Linked DNA regions of Bryobacter aggregatus MPL3. The main gene of each other region encodes a partner of the protein of the gene in region 3 in a complex. Links are inferred from orthologs where the notes say so. Each region holds a gene or a part of one and is shown on either strand. Other genes may lie near its edges.

Region 1 (6,319 bases), 1.6 Mb from region 3 along the record:
TGGAGAGGGGAGAACTTGTTGGAACTCCGTAAAGGACAACTGCTCAACGCTCACCAGGTTCACCACCACATATGCGCGTAGATAGGCCGACAAGCTGCTGGCCAGAGAGCGGGAGAATGCTTCATGCAGCACATAGATGGAACGCAGTTGGTCCTTCGCAATGCGATCCGGCCGCCGGAAGTTGTAGGGCTGCGCCCGGCGGGAGAGTTCCGCTCGACGAGCATTCGCGCTCGTCTGCTGGAACATGTTATCGATTTCATTTTGAGTGAGGACACGAGCAGACATCTGGACATTGATCGGAAGATGCGATCGGCGGCACGAGTAGGCCAGCCGCTAAACTGGGGTTAGTTTGAAGAGTTTCTTTGTACAGAATTTTGGATGCCGGGCATCCCAGGCTGATGGTGCCGCACTGGAGGCGAGTCTTGCCGAAACGGGGCTCTCCGCAGCCCAGGCGGCCGACGTGGCAGGGCTCGTAGTGCTCAATACCTGTACCGTCACCGCCAACGCCGACCTCGACCTCCGGCAGGCCGTGCGACGGGTGAGGCGCGAGAATCCAGCAGCGAAAATCCTCGTCACCGGGTGCTATGCCCAACGCTCTCCCGCAGAAATTGCGGCTCTCGAAGGGGTCCACTGGGTGGTCGGCAACTCACACAAGGCCCAGATCGCCGAGATTGTGAGTTCTACCCCCTACCATGCGGAGATCCATGTCGGCGACATCTCCGCGCAAAGTGAGTTCTTCTCAGGACCTGCGGCAGATCGCGCGCGGCCCAATTTGAAGATCCAGGACGGCTGCAACAACCGCTGTTCCTTCTGCATTATTCCCAGCGTCCGGGGGAAGTCGCGATCAGCGGATGCAAACTGGGTGATCGCGGAAACGAAGCGGCTGGCCGAGGCGGGCTACCCTGAAATTGTACTCACGGGAATCAATTTGGGACGTTGGGGACGGGAACGTGGCGAAGGCCGGCTCTTGCCGGACCTGTTGCAGAGAATGCTCGACGATACGGGAATCCGGCTGATCCGGCTCTCGAGTGTCGAGCCGATGGACTTCTCCCCACGCCTGCTCGAACTGATGGCCGGAAGCGACCGGATTGCGAAACACGTTCATGCCCCACTGCAAAGCGGCAGCGACACCGTCCTGCGGCGCATGTATCGCAAGTACCGGCCCAAGCACTATGAAGAACGCTTGCGCATCGCGCGGCAACTGATGCCCGATGCCGCCATCGGAGCCGACGTGATGGTCGGCTTTCCCGGGGAGACCGAAGAGGAGTTTCGCGAAAGCGCAGCATTCATCGAACGGATGCCCTTCACCTATCTGCACGTCTTCACCTACTCCGAGCGGCCAGGAACCGAGGCCACCGGAATGGGGGGCATGGTGCCCATGGAACAGAGGCGAGAACGGAACCGGGTGCTCCAGGAGATCAGCGAACGCAAAGGAATGGAATTCCGGCGCCGGCTGGTGGGAAAGCGTTTTCCAGCCGTGGCGCTCAACAACGGCACAACCGCACTCACTACAAATTATGTACGGGTGGACCTGGCCCGTCCGCGGCCTCCGAAGCAATGGATGGAAGTGGAATTAGGCGCGCTCAGTGAGCGAGGCATGCAAGAAGCGAATGCCTTCCTCGTGCTGGCCTAAACTTCGCGGCGATTCTCCAGGCTCTTGAGCATCGTCACTTCGTCAGCAAAGTCCAGGTCGGAACCCACCGGAATCCCCATCGCAATCCGGGTGACCTTCAGCCCCAGCGGCTTCAACAGCCGGCCGAGATAGGCGGCCGTGGCTTCGCCTTCCACAGTTGGGTTCGTTGCGAGAATAATCTCCTTTGTTTCCCCACTGCCTAAGCGCTCGAGAAGACCCTTGATCTTCAACTGCTCTGGCCCAATCCCGCGCAAGGGCGAGATGGCGCCGTGCAGGACATGATACAAACCATCGAAGCTGCGCGTAGTCTCAATCGGGACAATGCTGTGCGGGTCTTCTACCACGCAGATCGTCTCGCGATTGCGCCGCGGGTCTGCACAGAAGTTGCAGAGTTTGGCAGAACTGATGTTGTTGCAAACTTCGCAAAGAGCCAGATTGTCTTTGACATCGAGCAGCGCCTGACTCAAGCGAAGTGCCGCTTCGCGGTCGGCACGCATCACATGAAAAGCCAGGCGTTGGGCTGACTTCTGGCCAATGCCAGGAAGACGGCGGAACTCAGAGATGAGACGTTCGAGCGGTTCGGCGAAATCGGCCATTTAGAACATGCCAGGCGGCAAGCCCATGCCACCGAGCATGGAGCTGGTTTTTTTGCTGGTCTCGTCGTCAATCTTCTTGGCCGCTTCGTTAAAGGCAGCCATCACCATATCCTGCAGCATTTCCGCATCACCGGCTGCTTCCGGATCGATTTTCACTTCAAGGCAGCGCTTCTGGCCGTCCATCTTGACTGTGACCATGCCGCCGCCAGCGGAGGCTTCGACGCGAATCGCGGCGATATCCTGTTGGAGACGCTCCTGCATCACCTGGGCCTGCTTCATCATGGCCTGCATGTTACCGGGTAGTTTCATCGATCAATCCTGATGTGACAAGTCTCGCACGAGGCGGACTTTGGAATCCTTGAAAGTATCAAGGTAGCGTTGGACTTCGGGGTTGGAGAGGGCACGCTGCCGCGTGACTTCATCATCCTCGGCCAACTTGGGCGCGGGTTTTTCTTCAACAATCGAGTTGTCGAGAATCACTTCAATCTTCGCCAGGCGTCCCAAAACCGCTTGCAGTGCCGCACCGATATCGCGCGATTGCAAGGGCCGGACAAACTCGCGGGGCGCCAGAAAACGAACGCCAGCCGGGGTCTCTTCCACACGCGCGTTCTGCACCGCGTCGGCAGAGAATTTTTTCTTCTGATCGGTCAAATGAGCAACCAGCCGCTCTTTGAGCGAAGCATCGTCGGCCACCGCAGGTTTTGGAGGCGGCGGCGGGGCAACCGGTGGAGCCACCACCGCTCGAGCAGGTGCAGCAGCAACCGGCGGCGGAGCAACAACGTCAGCAGCCTCTGGAATCACGCGGAGATTCGCCCGTGGCCGTGGAGTGGAAGAGGCCGCCGAGAGCGCAATTGGCTTCGTTTGTGGCAAACTCGCCAATACTTCTTCAATCGCCACCAGCTTGCCTGACTGCACCAGACGGACCAGACCCAGTTCCAGATGGAGACGAGGTTGGAGCGAATGCTGCAGATCGCGGAAGAGATCGAGACTCAGTTGGAGATAGCGCGTGAGATCAAATTCCGAGAACTTCGCAGCAGTCTCAACAAAACGCTTGATCTCCGCTGGAGAGGCCGCAATCAGCCGCGTGTTTCCATTCGTCACCTTGGCGACCAGAAGATTCCGGAAGAAGCGAGCCAATTCCCGGCAGAAATGCTGGAGACTGTGCCCGGAGCGCTCGAGCTCCATCACGATCTCAATCATGCGGGCGGCGTCCTGCTTCTCCAGAGCCAGCGCCACTTCGCCCAGCGAATCAAGGCCAAAAATGCCTAAGAGTTCGCGTACTTCCTTCGCATGCAGTTCGGTGCCGCAGCAGGCAATCGCCTGATCGAGAGCGGACAGCGAATCGCGCACACTGCCTTCGCCGGTTTGCGCCAGGACAGCCAGGGCTTCGTCATCGGCAACAATGCCTTCCGATTTGCAGATGAAGCGCATTCGCTCCATCACTTCATTGAATTCGACTGACCGGAAGCTGAACTGCTGGCAACGCGAGGCAATCGTCGTGGGAATCTTATGCGTCTCTGTCGTGCAGAGGATGAAGACAGCCCATTCGGGTGGTTCCTCGAGCGTCTTCAGCAGCGCATTGAAGGCTTCCGTCGTGATCTGGTGCGCCTCGTCAATGATGAAAACCTTATAGCGGTCGCGCGACGGGCGGAAGCGGACGTTCTCACGAAGCTCGCGCATCTCGTTGATGCCGCGATTGGAGGCGGCGTCGATTTCGATGACGTCAATCGCGTTGCCCTGAACCACTTCGATGCAAGAAGAACATTTGCCGCATGGATTTGCTGTCGGGCCGTCCACACAGTTCAGACAGCGCGCCATAATACGAGCGACAGTGGTCTTTCCAGTGCCGCGCTGGCCGGCAAAGATGTAGCCGTGGGCAATGCGCCGCTGGGTGATTGCGTTATCCAGCGTCGTTTTGACGTGTTCCTGACCGATAAGCTCGTCAAAGTCGCTGGGGCGGTATTTGCGGGCGATGACCTGGTAGGACATAGGAGGGAAAACAGAATAGCCAGACCCCGGGTGATCCGCGGCACACAGGCTAAACCACTACCGTTGCTTCCTTCCGGACCTGGCGGGGTTTGCAGTCGCCCGTTGCACGGAGCCCGGAGCCTGGCAAGCACCTAGTTTACCATCGGAATACACGGGCATAGTATTCTTGGAACATAAGAAGGAATCTTAATGAAAGAACTAACACGGGGTGTGCTTCGTTTTGAGACTGAGATCTACCCAAAACGAAAAGAGTTTTTTGACAAGCTAATCGCTCGGCAGTTTCCTCGAGCGCTGTTTATTACCTGTTCGGATTCCCGTGTCGTGCCAAACGACATGACCGATTCGGATGCAGGAGATCTGTTCACCATCCGGAATGCAGGGAACATCATCCCGCCTTACGGAGAACTGATGGGAGGCGTTTCGGCCACCATTGAGTACGCGGTGATGGCCCTCGGGGTAAAAAACATCATTGTTTGCGGACACACGCATTGCGGTGCCATGGATGCGGTCTTGCATCCCGAAAAGGTCACGAGCATGCCGATCGTGAAAGTATGGCTCAACCATGCTGAGAGTGCACGGCGCGTGACCGCGGGATATAAAGACCTCACCGAGGAACAGAAAGCGAGAACCATGGTGGAGGAGAACGTCCTCGCACAACTGGAACACCTGCGCACGCACCCGAGTGTCGCAGCCGCATTATCAACGGGTGATATGAATTTGTTTGGGTGGGTCTTTGAAATTGAGAACGGGCATGTTCTTTCGTACGATGCCGACCAGGGTGCATTTGTCCCATTGTCGGAAGAGCACATTCCGAACGCCACGCCACGGCGCCGTCGGAGGATCCTGTGAGCAGAGTTCTCGTTCCACCGACTTTTGGAAAAGATTTTTTAGCTAGCTTTGTTGTATTTCTAGTCGCCTTGCCACTCTGTTTGGGAGTGGCCATCGCATCCGGGGTGCCTCCGGCGATGGGACTGATTACGGGGATTTTGGGTGGCTTGGTTGTGGGTTCGATTGCCGGTTCTCCACTGCAGGTGAGTGGTCCGGCTGCGGGCTTGGTGGTGTTGGTATTTCAGTTGATCCAGGAACACGGATTGGCTGCTCTGGGGATGATCCTGATGATGGCGGGCGTTCTGCAAGTGGGCGCCGGACTTCTGCGGACAGGACAGTGGTTTCGTGCAATCTCACCGGCCGTCGTATACGGCATGCTTGCCGGCATCGGTGTCCTGATCATGGTCGGGCAGTTTCATGTGGTGGTGGACGATTCGCCCAAGGGAAGCGGTATCCAGAACCTGCTTTCGATTCCTTCGGCCATCTTCGATGGCATCTTTCCAATCAATGGCAGTGTTCACGAGACGGCCGCATTGATTGGACTCCTCACCATCGTCGTCATGTTGGGGTGGAATCGTTTCCGGCCCGCCGGACTGCATTTTCTGCCAGGTCCTCTGGTAGGACTGCTTGCAGCCGCCGGAGCGAGCTACTTCCTGAAGCTCGAGATCCGGCATGTTGCGATCCCGGATAACCTGATTGAAAATCTCAAGCTGCCCAACTCCGAAACCCTGGCGGGCATTGGGAACTGGAGGTATTGGGCAGAAGCTGCCGCTCTCGCCTTTATTGCCAGCGCCGAAACACTCCTCAGTGCAGCGGCAGTGGACAAGATGGTGGCGGCAAGCGGAAGGCGGAATCTGCGGACCAATTACGACCGGGAACTCATGGCCCAGGGTGCGGGCAACTTCCTTTGCGGCGTGCTTGGTTCCGTCCCCATGACAGGCGTGATTGTACGCTCCAGCGCCAATGTCCAGGCTGGCGCACAGACGCGCTGGTCTTCGGTGATGCACGGTGGCTGGCTATTGGCTACTGTGATGCTGGTGCCACACTGGCTTGAGCGGATTCCCACTTCCGCCCTGGCCGCGATCCTCGTGTTGACGGGATGGAAACTGGTCAACTTCGATCATGTGCGGCGGCTGGTCTCCTATGGCTGGATTCCCGTCGTGATCTATAGCGCAACGCTGATCGGCGTGGTCGCCTTCGACCTGCTCACTGGCGTCATGCTCGGCATTGGACTCACCTTCATCAAGATGATCTACAAGGCATCACGCGTTGG
Region 2 (6,378 bases), on a different replicon or contig from region 3:
TTCTTCGAAAGCGCCAGCGCCACTTTCTCTGTACCTTCAAGCGAAGTGCCTTCGGCCGTTTCAATAAAGACCCCGAGTTCGTTCTGGTCTTCCTGTGGCATCCAGTCTTTGCCAATCCGGTCATACAGGAAATAGGTGGAGCCGAGAGTGAGCAGCGAAATCGCCAGGATCACCGTGCGGTGGTTCAAGGACCACACCAGGCTGCGTTCATAGAGCGCCTCCATCCAACCGCGATGGTGCGCACCGGCCGCCTGAACACCTTTCTTCGCCTTCTTCAACATGCGCGCCGCCAGCGCGGGCGTCAGCGTAAAGGCGACCAGCATCGAGACCAAAATCGACACCGCCATCGTCCACCCAAACTCGTTCAGGTAGCGTTTCGCATAGCCGCTGATAAAGGCAATCGGAATGAACACGATCACCAGCGATAAGGTAGTGGCCAACACCGCCAGCGCGATTTCCTTCGTCGCATAAAGAGTCGCTTCCGCTGGCTCCATGTCTGACTCGTTGAGCACCCGGTAGATATTTTCGATGACAATAATCGCGTCATCGATCACAATCCCCACCGCTAGGGTTAGCCCCAGCAAGGTCATTGAGTTCAACGTGAAATCGAGTACTTTCAACACCGTGAAGGTGGTGATGATCGAGGTTGGAATCGCAATTGAGCTGATGAAAACCGTGCGCCAGTCGCGAATAAAAATCCAGATGATCAGCGAAGCTAGCAGGCTGCCGAGCACCAGATGCTCTTCGAGCGCCGCAACCGAGGCGCGGATGTAGGTGGCCTGCTCCGAGATGATGTCGAGCTTGACGCCTGGAGGAAGCTGCCGCTGCAACTCCTCGATCCGGGTGGTTAAGGAGTCCACCACTTTTACGGTGTTAACGCCGGTCTGGCGGCGGATCTCGATCAGCACCGCGGGCGTTCCTTTGTAATATGCAAAGCTGCGCCGCTCGCTCATCCCGTCTTCCACCTTGCCGATATCCCGGATACGAATCGGCGAGCCATTCACATTCTTCACGATGATGCTGTCGAAATCGTGGATCGATTCCACACGCCCCAGCGTGCGTACGCCCATCTCGTTCAGGCCTTTTACAATGCGGCCACCGGGAGCTTCGACATTTTCCGTCATAACGGAACTCTGCACCTGTTGTCCGCTCAAGCCATAGGCGTTCATCTTGTCGATGTCCATATAGACATTGATCTGCCGGTTGCGGCCACCCTGGATGTCGACAATACCGACACCATCCACCGTCTCGAGCGAACGGCGCACAGTCTTGTCGGCAAGCTCCGTCAGGTCGCGGATGGGGCGTTGTCCGGACAACGCGACACGCATGATGGAGTCCGCATCGAGATCGCTCTTGGTCACCGTCGGCGCCAAGGTATTCGGAGGTAATTTGCGTTGTGCCGAGCTGACCTTCTCGCGGACATCATTGACGGCCTCAGCGATATTCCGGTCGAGCACAAAGTTGATCTGGATATTCGCATTGCCTTCGGTGACGCGGGCCACCAGCTCATCAATGCCAGCGACAGAAGCAATCGCTTCTTCCATCGGGAGCACCACCTGGCTCACCATTTCTTCCGGACTGGCGCCCGGCAGGTTAATGCGCACATTGACGGTGGGCACATCCGATTTCGGGAAGAGGTCGACTCCCAGCCCCATGAAGCTGAACACGCCCATCACCACAAGAAACATGATGAGCATCAACGCGAAAACAGGTCGCTGGATACAGATTTCGCTTAAACGCAAGTGGGCGGACTCCTTGGAAGATTAAGATGATTGTATCGAGAGCAGAAGTTACATTTTATGAAGATTGCGTTTTTGTTCCCCGGACAGGGGTCACAGTTTGCCGGAATGGGTGCGGAGTTGGCCAAGGAATTTGCCATCGCACGAGAAACTTTTGCCGAAGCGGACGAGGCCCTCGGCTTCCCGTTGTCCACTCTTTGTTTTGAGGGGCCGGAAGAGGATTTGAAGCGCACCGAAAACACCCAACCCGCCCTGGTAGCCACCAGCGTGGCCGCATTGCGTGTTCTGCGTAGCCTGGGCGCGCCCACTCCCGCCTATGTTGCGGGCCATAGCCTGGGCGAGTACTCTGCGCTGGTCGCCGCCTGGAGTCTCGATTTTGCCGCGGCGCTCCGCCTGGTTCGCAAGCGTGGACAGGATATGCAGCAGGCCGTCCCAGCCGGAGTCGGGGCTATGGCTGCCATCTTGAAGCTACCGATCGAAGCTTTGGATGCAGTACTGGCAGAAGCAGCCCAAGGCGAAGTGGTGACGGCGGCGAATCTGAATTCTCCCGACCAGATTGTCATCGCCGGTCACAAAGGCGCAGTGGAACGCGCCATGGAACTGGCCAAAGCCGCCGGCGCCAAGCGCTGCGTCGCGCTGCCCGTCAGTGCCCCCTTCCATTGCCCGCTGATGAAGCCCGCCCAAGATGCCCTACGGCCGGACCTGGACGCAACGGAGTTCCGCAATCTCACCGTACCGCTGGTCAACAACTGGCGGGCCGCCGTCGTCACCGATGGCGCTGAAGCCCGGCGAGGTCTGTTGGAGCAGATTCCCAATCCGGTCCGCTGGACAGATTCGGTACGCGTGCTCACCGCCGAAGGGGTAACCCATGGCATTGAGATCGGCGCCGGAAAGGTACTTTGCGGACTAGTGAAGAATATCGATCCCAGCTTGAAAATGGCCAATTTCGGCGCCGGAAGCGACTGGGCCGCCGTCGAGGCGCTACTCGCTACTTCTTAGGCGGTGACTTCGGCGCCGCTTCGTGAACGCGGTCGCGGTAGATGCCCTTGAGCGCGCCCCCCAGATGCAGGGTGCCCTCACCATATTTATCTTTGAGCTTGTCAGCTGCCTGCAGTGCGCCGCGCCATTTGCGGTCTTCCTCGCCGGTGAGCAGGTTGGGGTGCGGCAACTGGTCGGTCAACTGAGAGACCTGCACGCCCAGCAGGCGCACCGGACGTCCGGCAGGCCAGTTGTGCGTAAATAGCCCCAGAATCGGTTCCACCACATCGCGATCGATGTCGGTAGAGTCTCCGAGAGATTTCGCCCGCGTAATCGTTTCAAAGCCCGCAAAGCGAAGCTTCAGTTGCACCGTACGCGCATGGAGCCGGTGCTCTCGCAGCCGTTTCATCACCTTTTCGACCAGCCGGACCAGCGTGGCGCGCAGAAGGTCGAGATCGACCGTGTCTTCATGGAAGGTGTGTTCGTGGCTGATGGACTTGGGGGCCTCCTCGACGCCGATCACCGCATCGAACCAGCCTCCGGCATCCTGACCTTGCGCCTTTCCAGCCAGCGCAAGGCCCCACTTGCCAAAGCGCTTTTCCAGAAAGCCCTCGTTCAACGCCGCCAGATCACCAATGCGTCGAATTCCGATCTCGGCAAGCTGCTTTTCCGTCACTTTCCCGACCCCGGGAATCCGCTTCACTTCAAGCGGGGCCAGCCACTGCGCTTCGGTCCCAGGAAGAATCCATAGAACGCCGTTGCGTTTCGCCTGGTCGGAGCTGATTTTGGCAACAAGTCTGCTATTCGCCACACCGATGGAGGAATTGAGTCCGGTCGCTGCGTGGATCCGTTCGTGAAGCCGGTGCGCCGCCTGGAGCGGCGGTCCCCAAAGCCGCTCACACCCGGTCATATCGAGATAGGCTTCGTCGATCGAAGCCATTTCCACCAGCGGAGAGAAATCGCGTAGCACCGCCTCCACCTTGTCGGAATACTCACGGTAGCGATGCATCTGGCCGTCGATGAAGATGGCATGCGGACAAAGTTGATAGGCGGTGCGGAGTGGCATCGCCGAATGGAGTCCATACTTGCGCGCCTCATAACTGGCTGCGGAGACAACGCCTCGCTGGTCCCCCTTCCCTCCCACCACCACTGGCTTGCCGACCAGAGAGGGGTCGAAGAGCTCTTCAACGGAGACGAAGAACGCGTCCATGTCGACGTGGAAGATGGTTTTCACTGCAAAGGAACCTGAGAACTTTCATTGTACGGCTCGGTAACGAGGCGCTGGGTCGCGGAATCTCCGATCAGCAGCTTTCGAAAGATCACCATGCACACTATCCTCCGAACGGGCCCGGAAATCGACGCCACCCTCCAGCCGAAGCTGGCGCTGGCACAAGCAGATGACGCGGAAACCATTCTGATTCACAGTGCGGCGCTCCGCCTCCCGCGGAGTTCCCTGCTGCGGCTCCTGCTCCATGAAGCGGCACATCTCGAACAACTCCGGCGTCCGGGCCACAACACCGTTGCGGAACTGGAAGCCGAAGCCTGGGAAGCAGCAAGCCATTGGGAGCGAGGGCTTCCTTACCGGATTCAGGGCCGCGGGAGACTCCCGCTGTTTGGGCTCGCCATCGTCCAGGGAGGCGACAAAGGTCATCCCTTTGCCCCTCCTTGGTACGCCAGCAATCCAGTGGAGCCCATCAGTAAATCGAAACAAATGAACGTTAAGAAGGTCGTTCTCCTTGAGAAAATGACGCTCGATTCGATCCTCGACCAGATCATCGCGGCAAAGGATCGGGAAGTCCTCATTGTGAGCCACGGCGATGGCAATGGACTCGCGCTCCCTCTCCGCGAGGGAGCAAGTTCCGGAGCAGAACGGGATCTGATGGTTGCGCTCGCTGCCGATCGCAATCGGAACATCACCATCGAAGGAGGAACGACGATCCGCACTCCGATCCGGACCAATGCCGATCTGGCAACACTCACCCGGATGACCGAAGCGCAGGTTGCCGCACTCCGGGCAAAGAGGACTCAGGTACAGGAGATCCAGCTCAAACATCTCGCCATCCGTGCTTGCAATATGGGCATCTCAAAGGACACGATGGAGGCTTTCCTCGAGTTCTTTGGCGCCCAGAGTCTGAGCGCGCCCACTCTATTTGACAGTTATGGGCACTTCTCTCCCGCCTTTGTTCCAGATCTCGATGCCTGGACAAAGGCGAAGCGCAAAGATTTCTACCACATCTCCATCGATGCAAAAGTTGGCTTCGGCGTACGAGAAACCAAGAACTCGTTGGTCTACACCATTGCAGCGGCCAGCACAGACAAGAAGGCTTTTGAAGCCTGGTACCGCAAGCACATCGTCGCTGGAGAACTGCCTCCCTCGGGAGTGGTCTACCACGCAATGAAGGTGGTGCGCCCGGTCAGTAAAACCGCTCCGAGCGTCTACTTCGTTCAAGATCAGGCCTTCCTGAACAATCTGGTCACCGTCAGCGCCTGAGGGCGGTCAACGCAATCCCCTCTCCCTGTCGATTCCAGCACTCAGGCGCTAAGGCCGGATCGCCGTCAGCAAACACGGCCGCCCGGCCAGATCATTCTGGATTTCAATCGCGGACCAATCGGCAAAGATCTCACGGGTCGTGATCGAGCCGATCTCAAGGACAATCCGGCCCTTCGGCTTCAAGACTTTCCTCGATTGCCGCTCAAGAATCCGGTACGCGTCCTGACCATCGGCCCCAGCAAACAGCGCGAGTTCCGGCTCATGATCACGCACCTCGCGCTGCAGCGTCGGCTTGTCTGTTTCTGCGATGTAGGGTGGATTGGAAACAAGAATGTCGAGCGAAGCCGGTGCAATCGCGCTGAGCCAATCGCTTTGTACCAACGGCACATTTGCCCGATGCGTCGCCGCATTCTCTTGGGTCACCGCCAAGGCGATCGGGGAACGGTCGATCCCCACAACCGCTTGCCGCAGTTCCGCCGCAAGAGTCACACAAATGGCACCGGACCCGGAACCCGCATCGGCAATCCGCCCCAACGGCTTCGGCAGCGCCAGAATGCGTTCAATCAGATGCTCAGTCTCCGGCCGCGGAATCAGCACTCCCGGACGCACCTTGAAATCGCGATAGAAGAATTCCTGTTTCCCGATGATGTACTGTACCGGTTTACCCGCGATGCGCTCATGCAGGTAGCGGCCATAGTGGATCCAGGCCAGCTCCGGTAAAGGATCGCCCGAATGGCTGAAAAGGAAAACGCGCTCCTTGCGGAGCGCGTGCATCAACAGGAGTTCTGCCGTAAGCCGGGGTGGCTCGATCTTCTCCTCGGTGAGCAGCGCGATGCCCTGCATCAGCGCTTTCCCGATCGTCAGCTCAGTCGACACTCTTCAGCTTCTCAGCGTTGTAATGAGCGGTGAGCGCACTGATGAAGGGATCGAGCTTGCCTTCCATCACCTGATCGAGTTGGTGGATGGTGAGGCCAATCCGGTGGTCGGTCACGCGATTCTCTTTGAAGTTGTAGGTGCGGATCTTCTCCGAGCGATCGCCCGAACCCACCATCGACTTGCGCTCCGAACTCAGCGCGGCGCTCTGCTTTTCCATCTCCAACTCGTACAGGCGCGAACGCAACACACGCATCGCCTTTTCGCGATTCTTGATCTGCGACTTTTCGTCCTGCA
Region 3 (6,334 bases):
GGTCATGATGATGATCTTGCCGTAACGCAGCTTGGCAAGATCGAAATCATCTTTGCCAATGCCAGTACCCATCGCAGTGATCATGCAACGAATTTCTTCGTGGCCGAGCATCTTGTCGTAACGGGCTTTTTCAACGTTCAGAATCTTACCGCGCAGCGGTAAAATTGCCTGATAACGGCGATCGCGTCCGCCTTTGGCGGTGCCGCCTGCCGACTCGCCCTCAACGAGGAAGAGTTCGCAACGGGTGGGATCTTTTTCCTGGCAGTCAGCAAGCTTTCCGGGGAGACCGACACCATCAAGCGCGCCTTTGCGGCGGGTGAGATCGCGTGCTTTGCGAGCCGCTTCGCGGGCTCGTGCCGCATCGATGGCCTTGCCCACAATGCGCTTCATCACGGCAGGATTCTTGTCGAAGTATTCCTGCAGTTTTTCGTTGATCACTTGCGTGACCTGGCCGCTGATGTCGCTATTGAGCTTGCCTTTGGTCTGGCCTTCAAACTGGGGCTGCGGCAGCTTGACGCTGATGACGGCGGTGAGGCCTTCGCGAACGTCGTCGCCGCTTAGTTTTTCTTTGACATCTTTGAAGAGGCCGGCCTGCTCGCCCGCCCAGTTGATGGTGCGCGTGAGAGCCGTGCGGAAGCCGGTGAGGTGTGCACCGCCATCCTTCGTATTGATGTTGTTCGCAAAGCTGAATAGAGTTTCCGAATAGCCGTCGTTGTACTGGAAAGCGATTTCCATATAGACGCGGCCCTGGTCATTGGCCATGTCCCGCTCGCCCTCAAAGTAGATGGGCTTCTCGTGCAGAACCTGCTTGCCTTTATTCAGATGCTTGATGAATTCGGCAATGCCGCCTTCGTAGAAGAACTCGTGCGCCTTGGGCGGATCTTCCCGCTCATCGGCGATGTTGATGCGCAGTCCTTTGTTCAAAAACGCGCGTTCGCGCAGACGCTGCGAGATGGTGTCGAAATTGAATTCGACCGTGTCCATCACGGTGCTGTCTGCCTTGAAGGTGATCTTTGTTCCGGTTTTCTTGCCAGACTTGCCGGTGGCCTTGAGCGGCGCTTGCGGCACGCCCTGCCGGTAGTCCTGCTCCCAGGTCTGGCCGCCGCGCCAGATCTCGAGGTGCAGCCATTCGCTCAGCGCGTTAACGCAACTGACGCCGACGCCGTGCAGGCCGCCGGAAACTTTGTAGCTGTTGGAATCGAATTTGCCGCCCGCATGCAACTTAGTGAGCACGACTTGAGCAGCTGAAACGCCCTCGCCCGCGTGGATATCAACCGGAATCCCGCGCCCGTCATCCCAGATCGAAATCGAGTTGTCCAGGTGGATGACGCAGTTGATTTCCGTACAGTGGCCGGCCAACGCCTCGTCAACGGAATTGTCGACGACCTCATAGACGAGATGGTGTAGACCCATCTCTCCTGTCGAGCCAATGTACATCGCGGGGCGCTTGCGCACCGCCTCGAGGCCTTCCAGAATCTTGATACTAGTGGAATCGTATGTCGGGTTATCAGCCATTTGAGCTTGTTTCGGTTGGGAGACGGTCAGATGCGCATCGGCATCACGACGTAGCGATAGGTGTAGCCTACCTCTCCAGCCTTCTTATCTCCATCACCCGCAGCAGCGGGACGCATCTCTCCGGCGCTTTGCGCGTCGTTGAACAGGAAGCTGAGAGCGCCCTCAGGAGTGGCGCCCAGGAAATCGAGCAAGTATTGGGCATTGAAGCCAATGTCGGTGGCAGGTCCGTTGTATTCGATCGCGATCGTCTCTTCGCTCTCGCCGGTGTCGGACATCGACGAGAAGACCTTCATTTCGCCATCGGCGAACTGCAGGCGGATCGCTTTCGAACGTTCTTCAGAGAACTGGCTGACACGCTGGACAGTGGACTTCAGCTCATCTTTGCCAAGCCAGACCTGATGGGTCTGGGTCTTCGGCAGAACACGATCAAAATCGGGGAAGTTGCCCGTGAGCTTGCGGCTCAGCAGCAGACGGTCGCCCAACTGGAAAAACAGGTGATTGTCATCACCGCTGAACTGGAGCGTTGCGCCCTCAGCAGCGTCCGAGGAGAGCTTGAGCAGCTCCGTCATTGCCTTCTTCGGCAGCAGCGTCTTGTAGACGCCTTCGACGCTCGGATTGGATACTTTGTTTTCGACTAGCGCCAGGCGATGGCCATCGGTGGCCACCATCGTCAGCGCCTTGTCGGTCATCAACAGTTGCGAACCGTTGAGGGTGAAGCGGCTCTCTTCGCTGGAGATCGCAAAGATCGTCTTCTGGATCATCTGCGACAAGGTCGAGGCCGGAATCTCGCCCAGCGGCGCGGGCATGGCCGGAAGTTCCGGATAGCTCTCGCGCGACATGCCGGCGATCCGCGAACGGGAACGCCCGCAGACGATGTTCGCCCACTGGTTGTCCATCATCTTGAAATTCACTTCGGCGTCCGGCAGCAAGCGGATGTAATCCAGCAAGCGCCGCGCGGGCAATGTGCCCGAGCCGGCTTTGATGATGCGCGCAGGGCAGGAGCAACGAACTCCCAGTTCCAGATCTGTCGCCGTTAAATGAATGACCCCTTCGCCCGTCTCAATGAGGACGTTCGACAGAATTGGGATCGTTGTCTTCTTTTCAACTACACCTTGAGAGAGATTTAACTCTCTGACCAGGTCCGATTGCTTTACGCTAAATTCCATTCGTTGGTGGTCCTTGCCCGACGCTTTCCGGAAGTACTACAAGAAGACAAGATATCTATGTATTCTCTAGAACCGTAATAGTAGGTGCTGCGGAAATGTGGATATCTCTCTAAATTATACAAAACAAAAACGCTTGCCGCTATGGCTTGCGATTAAAACCCTGTGGCCGACTTCTGCAACACTCGGCTCCACGGCCCGTTTTCCTATCCCGTCCTGTACGCGAAGAAGGAGCGAAGATGTGGAAAACGACTTATCACTAGTGGAATGAGTCGATTAGGCTGTGGAGAAGTTTGTTCAAATCCTGGTCCTTATGGCGCAACTCGTCAATCTTGTGGATGGAGTGCAGCACGGTGGTATGGTGTTTGTTCCCAAGGGAACGGCCAATCTCAAGCAACGAAGCCGTGGTCAGCTCCTTGGCCAGATACATCGCAATCTGACGAGGATAGGCGATGCGGCGCTCATTCGACTTCTGCTTGAGCTGGCTGGGCACTAAATCAAAACGATCGGCGACGGCCTTCAGAATCGATTCGATGGATACCCGCTTCTCGCTGTTCTGGGTCAGGTGCTTGAGAAGCTGCTTGGACATCTCCAGCGTGATGGGGCTGCCCGTCACACTCGAATAGGCCATCAGCTTCACCAGAGCGCCTTCCAGCTCCCGGATGTTCGATTTCGTACGTGTAGCCAGGAAGATGCGCACGTCTTCCGGCAGGTTCATGCCTTCGTGCTCGGCCTTGTGGTCGAGAATCGCCATTTTCGTTTCGAGATCAGGCGGCTGGACGTCGACAATGAGACCCCACTCAAAACGGCTGCGCAGGCGTTCGACCAGCCCCGAAACTTCCTTGGGCGGTGAATCGGAGGAGATCACGATCTGCTTCTGGTTGTCGAACAGCTCGTTGAAGGTGTGGAAAAACTCTTCCTGGGTTCGTTCCTTGCCGCCGATGATCTGGATGTCATCGATCAACAGCACGTCGGCCGAGCGATAGAACTGGTGGAAGTAGCTCATCTTCTCCATGCGGATGCATTGGATCATCTGGTTCATGAACTTTTCGCTCGTGGTGTAGATGATCTTCATCCCCGGATGTTCATGGAGAAGGTTGCGGCCGATGGCGTGCATCAGATGGGTTTTTCCCATGCCCACTCCGCCATAGATGAACAGCGGGTTGTAGCTGCGGGAAGGGCGGGTGGCAACGGCATGCGCCGCGGCGTGGGCGAACTGATTGCAGGAACCGACAACAAAATTGTCGAAAGAAAACTTTGGATTCAGCGGAGCAACTGGTTGCGAGAACAGGTTCTCAATCGACTGCGGGGAATCAGTGTAGGCATGATTCATTTGCGCAGGCCGGTTGAAACTGGGGGCTGGCGGCGCAATCGGGGCGATCGCTTCAAGGTCATAGACAACGCGGCGATAGGGCAGGTTGAGATGGGCAATGGCTTGCTCCACCTGCAAAGAGTACTCGCGTTCCATCCACTCCCGCGTGGTTTCATTCGGAACAGAGACGTACAGAATGTCTCCATCCGTCCTGGCAAGCGTAGTCCGTACTACCCAATTCTCAAAGCTCTCTGCGCTTAGGGTCGCTGCCAGCGTCTGTTTTACTAATTCCCAGGCGTTCATGATTTCCGCAATTTCAAAGCGATACTACTCCGCGCAGACCAAAACACAAAAATCCCACAAGTTTTCCACATGCTGTGGAAAAGTCGGGGGACGAGCGATGTGAGTTGGAGAACTATTCGGCTCGAGAGAATCTCGAGGAGCAGAAGGCATTAGCCCGCTATTTGGCCTGCGATTACAGAGTCTAGCACAGATACTGAAGAGGGCAACCAAAAAACAATCAAAATATAAGTGCTTTGTTGTGAGGTATTTGGCAGCGTTTTTCAGGGGCTTCCGATAGTTGACAAATGGGTGTAGAACTTGATGCTGTCATCGGGTTTTCATCGTCTCAAACAGAGCATTTGACAAGCTGGGACTCTGTCGGCGATACTAAGATTTCGGCGCTTGTAACGCAGACGCCGGGCTCCTGTGCGGGAGTAACTCAGCTGGTAGAGTGCAACCTTGCCAAGGTTGATGTCGCGAGTTCGAATCTCGTCTCCCGCTCCAACACCCCTTTTCCTCTTTTCTCCCTCTCTATTTCTTCCAATCCCATTGTTTGAGATGCCGGATAAACGATGCCCGGATCGGAGTGGCCTGCCGTCCTTTCGCGAGCGCGTAGCCGATGCGGCGGACTGCTGTCGGCTCAAAAGGCACAAAGCGGCAATCCGTACGGCCTTCAGCGGCCCGGTCTGGTACCAGACTCAGCCCATACCCTTCCGCAACCAGACGCAGAATACTCTCGAGGTGATCACTCTCGAAGATCTGCTGGAATTGCGCCTTTGCCTTGGTGCAGGCGGTGAGAACATCTTCTCGCAGGCAATGGCCTTCTTTGAGTAGGAGCATGCGTTCAATGCCGAGGCGGCTTAAATCAATCTTGGTGCTGTTGGCCAGACAATGATCGAGAGGAACGGCGGCGAGCAGTGGTTCTCGAAAGAGTTCGCTGCAGACGATCTCCGCATGTTTGATGGGGAGTGCGAGGATGGCGACATCGATTTCTCCCCGACGCAGGTGCTCCACCAGATTCGCGGTGGTGCCTTCGCTGAGGATGACATTGGCTTTGGGGAAACGCTGCTGGAAATTTGAGATTGGTTTTACGAGCGCATAAGGAAGCACGGTCGGAATCACACCAACCTTCAAGTCACCACTGTCCTCGCCTTTGAGCGTTTCAATGGCGGCGCGCGCTTCATCCATCTGGAACAGGATGCGCTCGCTTTGTTCGACCAATTTTTCCCCGTAAGTGGTGAGCCGGACACTGCGGCCCAGGCGATCAAACAAAGAAACGCCCAACTCCCTCTCCAACTTGCGAATTTGCTGGGAGAGGGAGGGTTGAGCGATGCCTTCCTGATCGGCGGCACGGACAAAACTTCCGGTGCGTGCGACCGCGAGAAAATAGCGGAGCTGCTGAAATTCCATTGCTATCTCAACATCCTTACACCTTTAGCGGCCGTGTAACTTTGCAATCAGGCGATCGACAAGTGGCTGGTTGCCTTGCGCTTCGGCTAATTGGATGGCATCGTAGCCGCGTTGGTCGCGACGGCGAAGATCGGCGCCTTTTTCGAGCAGCAGATCGACGACATCGCTTTTGCCGGTGAGCGAGGCAAACATCAGAGCCGTGGCTCCGATTTTGTTCGTATCATTCACACGGGCGCCCTTGGCCAACAACTTCAGCACAATGCCTTTGTGGCCCTTGAAGCTGGCGGCCATCAAGGCGTTTGAGCCGGTCCAATCGGAATCGCCGACGCGGGCGCCGCGGCGGAGGAGTTCTTCCACCGCGGCCTCTGAACCTGCATAGCAGGCCAGAATCAGGGGCGAGAAGCCCTTATCGGTTGGGGCGTTGATATCGGCCCCAGCATCGAGCAGCGCGCGAATTTTGACAACGTCGTCAGCACGCGCTGCGTTCTGCAACTCTTCCGGTGTAGCGGCAAAAGCAGCAATGGCGAACAGTGTTAGGATTGCGATCCTCATTCTGCTGCCGCCTTCTGCACCTCGCTCAGGTTGAGGCCAAGAGCCTTCATCAGACGGGTGCCATAATCCTTATCGGCCTGGTAGAAGTAATTCACCATGC

What was found.
Region 1: the proteins of dnaN (region 3) and dnaX are in contact, whole or in part, in a cryo-EM structure (PDB 8GIZ), measured with the Escherichia coli proteins. The link is inferred for Bryobacter aggregatus MPL3 from one-to-one orthologs.
Region 2: the proteins of dnaN (region 3) and dinB are in contact, whole or in part, in a solved structure (PDB 1OK7), measured with the Escherichia coli proteins. The link is inferred for Bryobacter aggregatus MPL3 from one-to-one orthologs.

What each region holds. Positions count from the first base shown.
Region 1 is NZ_JNIF01000003.1:3,265,726-3,272,044, reverse strand. The notes cover bases 1,881-4,804. They hold dnaX (DNA polymerase III subunit gamma/tau), read right to left. Parts: upstream 4,219-4,804; coding sequence 2,542-4,218; downstream 1,881-2,541. Other genes in these bases: M017_RS26715 (carbonic anhydrase), read left to right, coding at 4,408-4,804; M017_RS0115205 (YbaB/EbfC family nucleoid-associated protein), read right to left, coding at 2,230-2,538; recR (recombination mediator RecR), read right to left, coding at 1,881-2,229. Also shown: flagellar motor switch protein FliM, read right to left, coding at 1-285; tRNA (N(6)-L-threonylcarbamoyladenosine(37)-C(2))-methylthiotransferase MtaB, read left to right, coding at 350-1,633; more of recR, read right to left, coding at 1,630-1,880; more of M017_RS26715, read left to right, coding at 4,805-5,067; M017_RS0115190 (SulP family inorganic anion transporter), read left to right, coding at 5,064-6,319. UniProt on the Escherichia coli protein: Part of the beta sliding clamp loading complex, which hydrolyzes ATP to load the beta clamp onto primed DNA to form the DNA replication pre-initiation complex.
Region 2 is NZ_JNIF01000004.1:316,644-323,021, reverse strand. The notes cover bases 1,840-4,822. They hold dinB (DNA polymerase IV), read right to left. Parts: upstream 3,952-4,822; coding sequence 2,728-3,951; downstream 1,840-2,727. Other genes in these bases: M017_RS0121050 (hypothetical protein), read left to right, coding at 4,042-4,822; fabD (ACP S-malonyltransferase), read left to right, coding at 1,840-2,738. Outside these bases: M017_RS0121070 (efflux RND transporter permease subunit), read right to left, coding at 1-1,742; more of fabD, read left to right, coding at 1,800-1,839; more of M017_RS0121050, read left to right, coding at 4,823-5,208; prmC (peptide chain release factor N(5)-glutamine methyltransferase), read right to left, coding at 5,257-6,084; prfA (peptide chain release factor 1), read right to left, coding at 6,074-6,378. UniProt on the Escherichia coli protein: Poorly processive, error-prone DNA polymerase involved in translesion repair and untargeted mutagenesis. Copies undamaged DNA at stalled replication forks, which arise in vivo from mismatched or misaligned primer ends.
Region 3 is NZ_JNIF01000003.1:1,661,845-1,668,178, forward strand. Bases 612-3,550 are described here. They hold dnaN (DNA polymerase III subunit beta), read right to left. Parts: upstream 2,682-3,550; coding sequence 1,542-2,681; downstream 612-1,541. Other genes in these bases: gyrB (DNA topoisomerase (ATP-hydrolyzing) subunit B), read right to left, coding at 612-1,515; dnaA (chromosomal replication initiator protein DnaA), read right to left, coding at 2,938-3,550. Also shown: more of gyrB, read right to left, coding at 1-611; more of dnaA, read right to left, coding at 3,551-4,293; M017_RS0107970 (LysR family transcriptional regulator), read right to left, coding at 4,804-5,682; M017_RS0107975 (ankyrin repeat domain-containing protein), read right to left, coding at 5,707-6,234; M017_RS0107980 (catalase), read right to left, coding at 6,231-6,334. UniProt on the Escherichia coli protein: Confers DNA tethering and processivity to DNA polymerases and other proteins. Acts as a clamp, forming a ring around DNA (a reaction catalyzed by the clamp-loading complex) which diffuses in an ATP-independent manner freely and bidirectionally along dsDNA.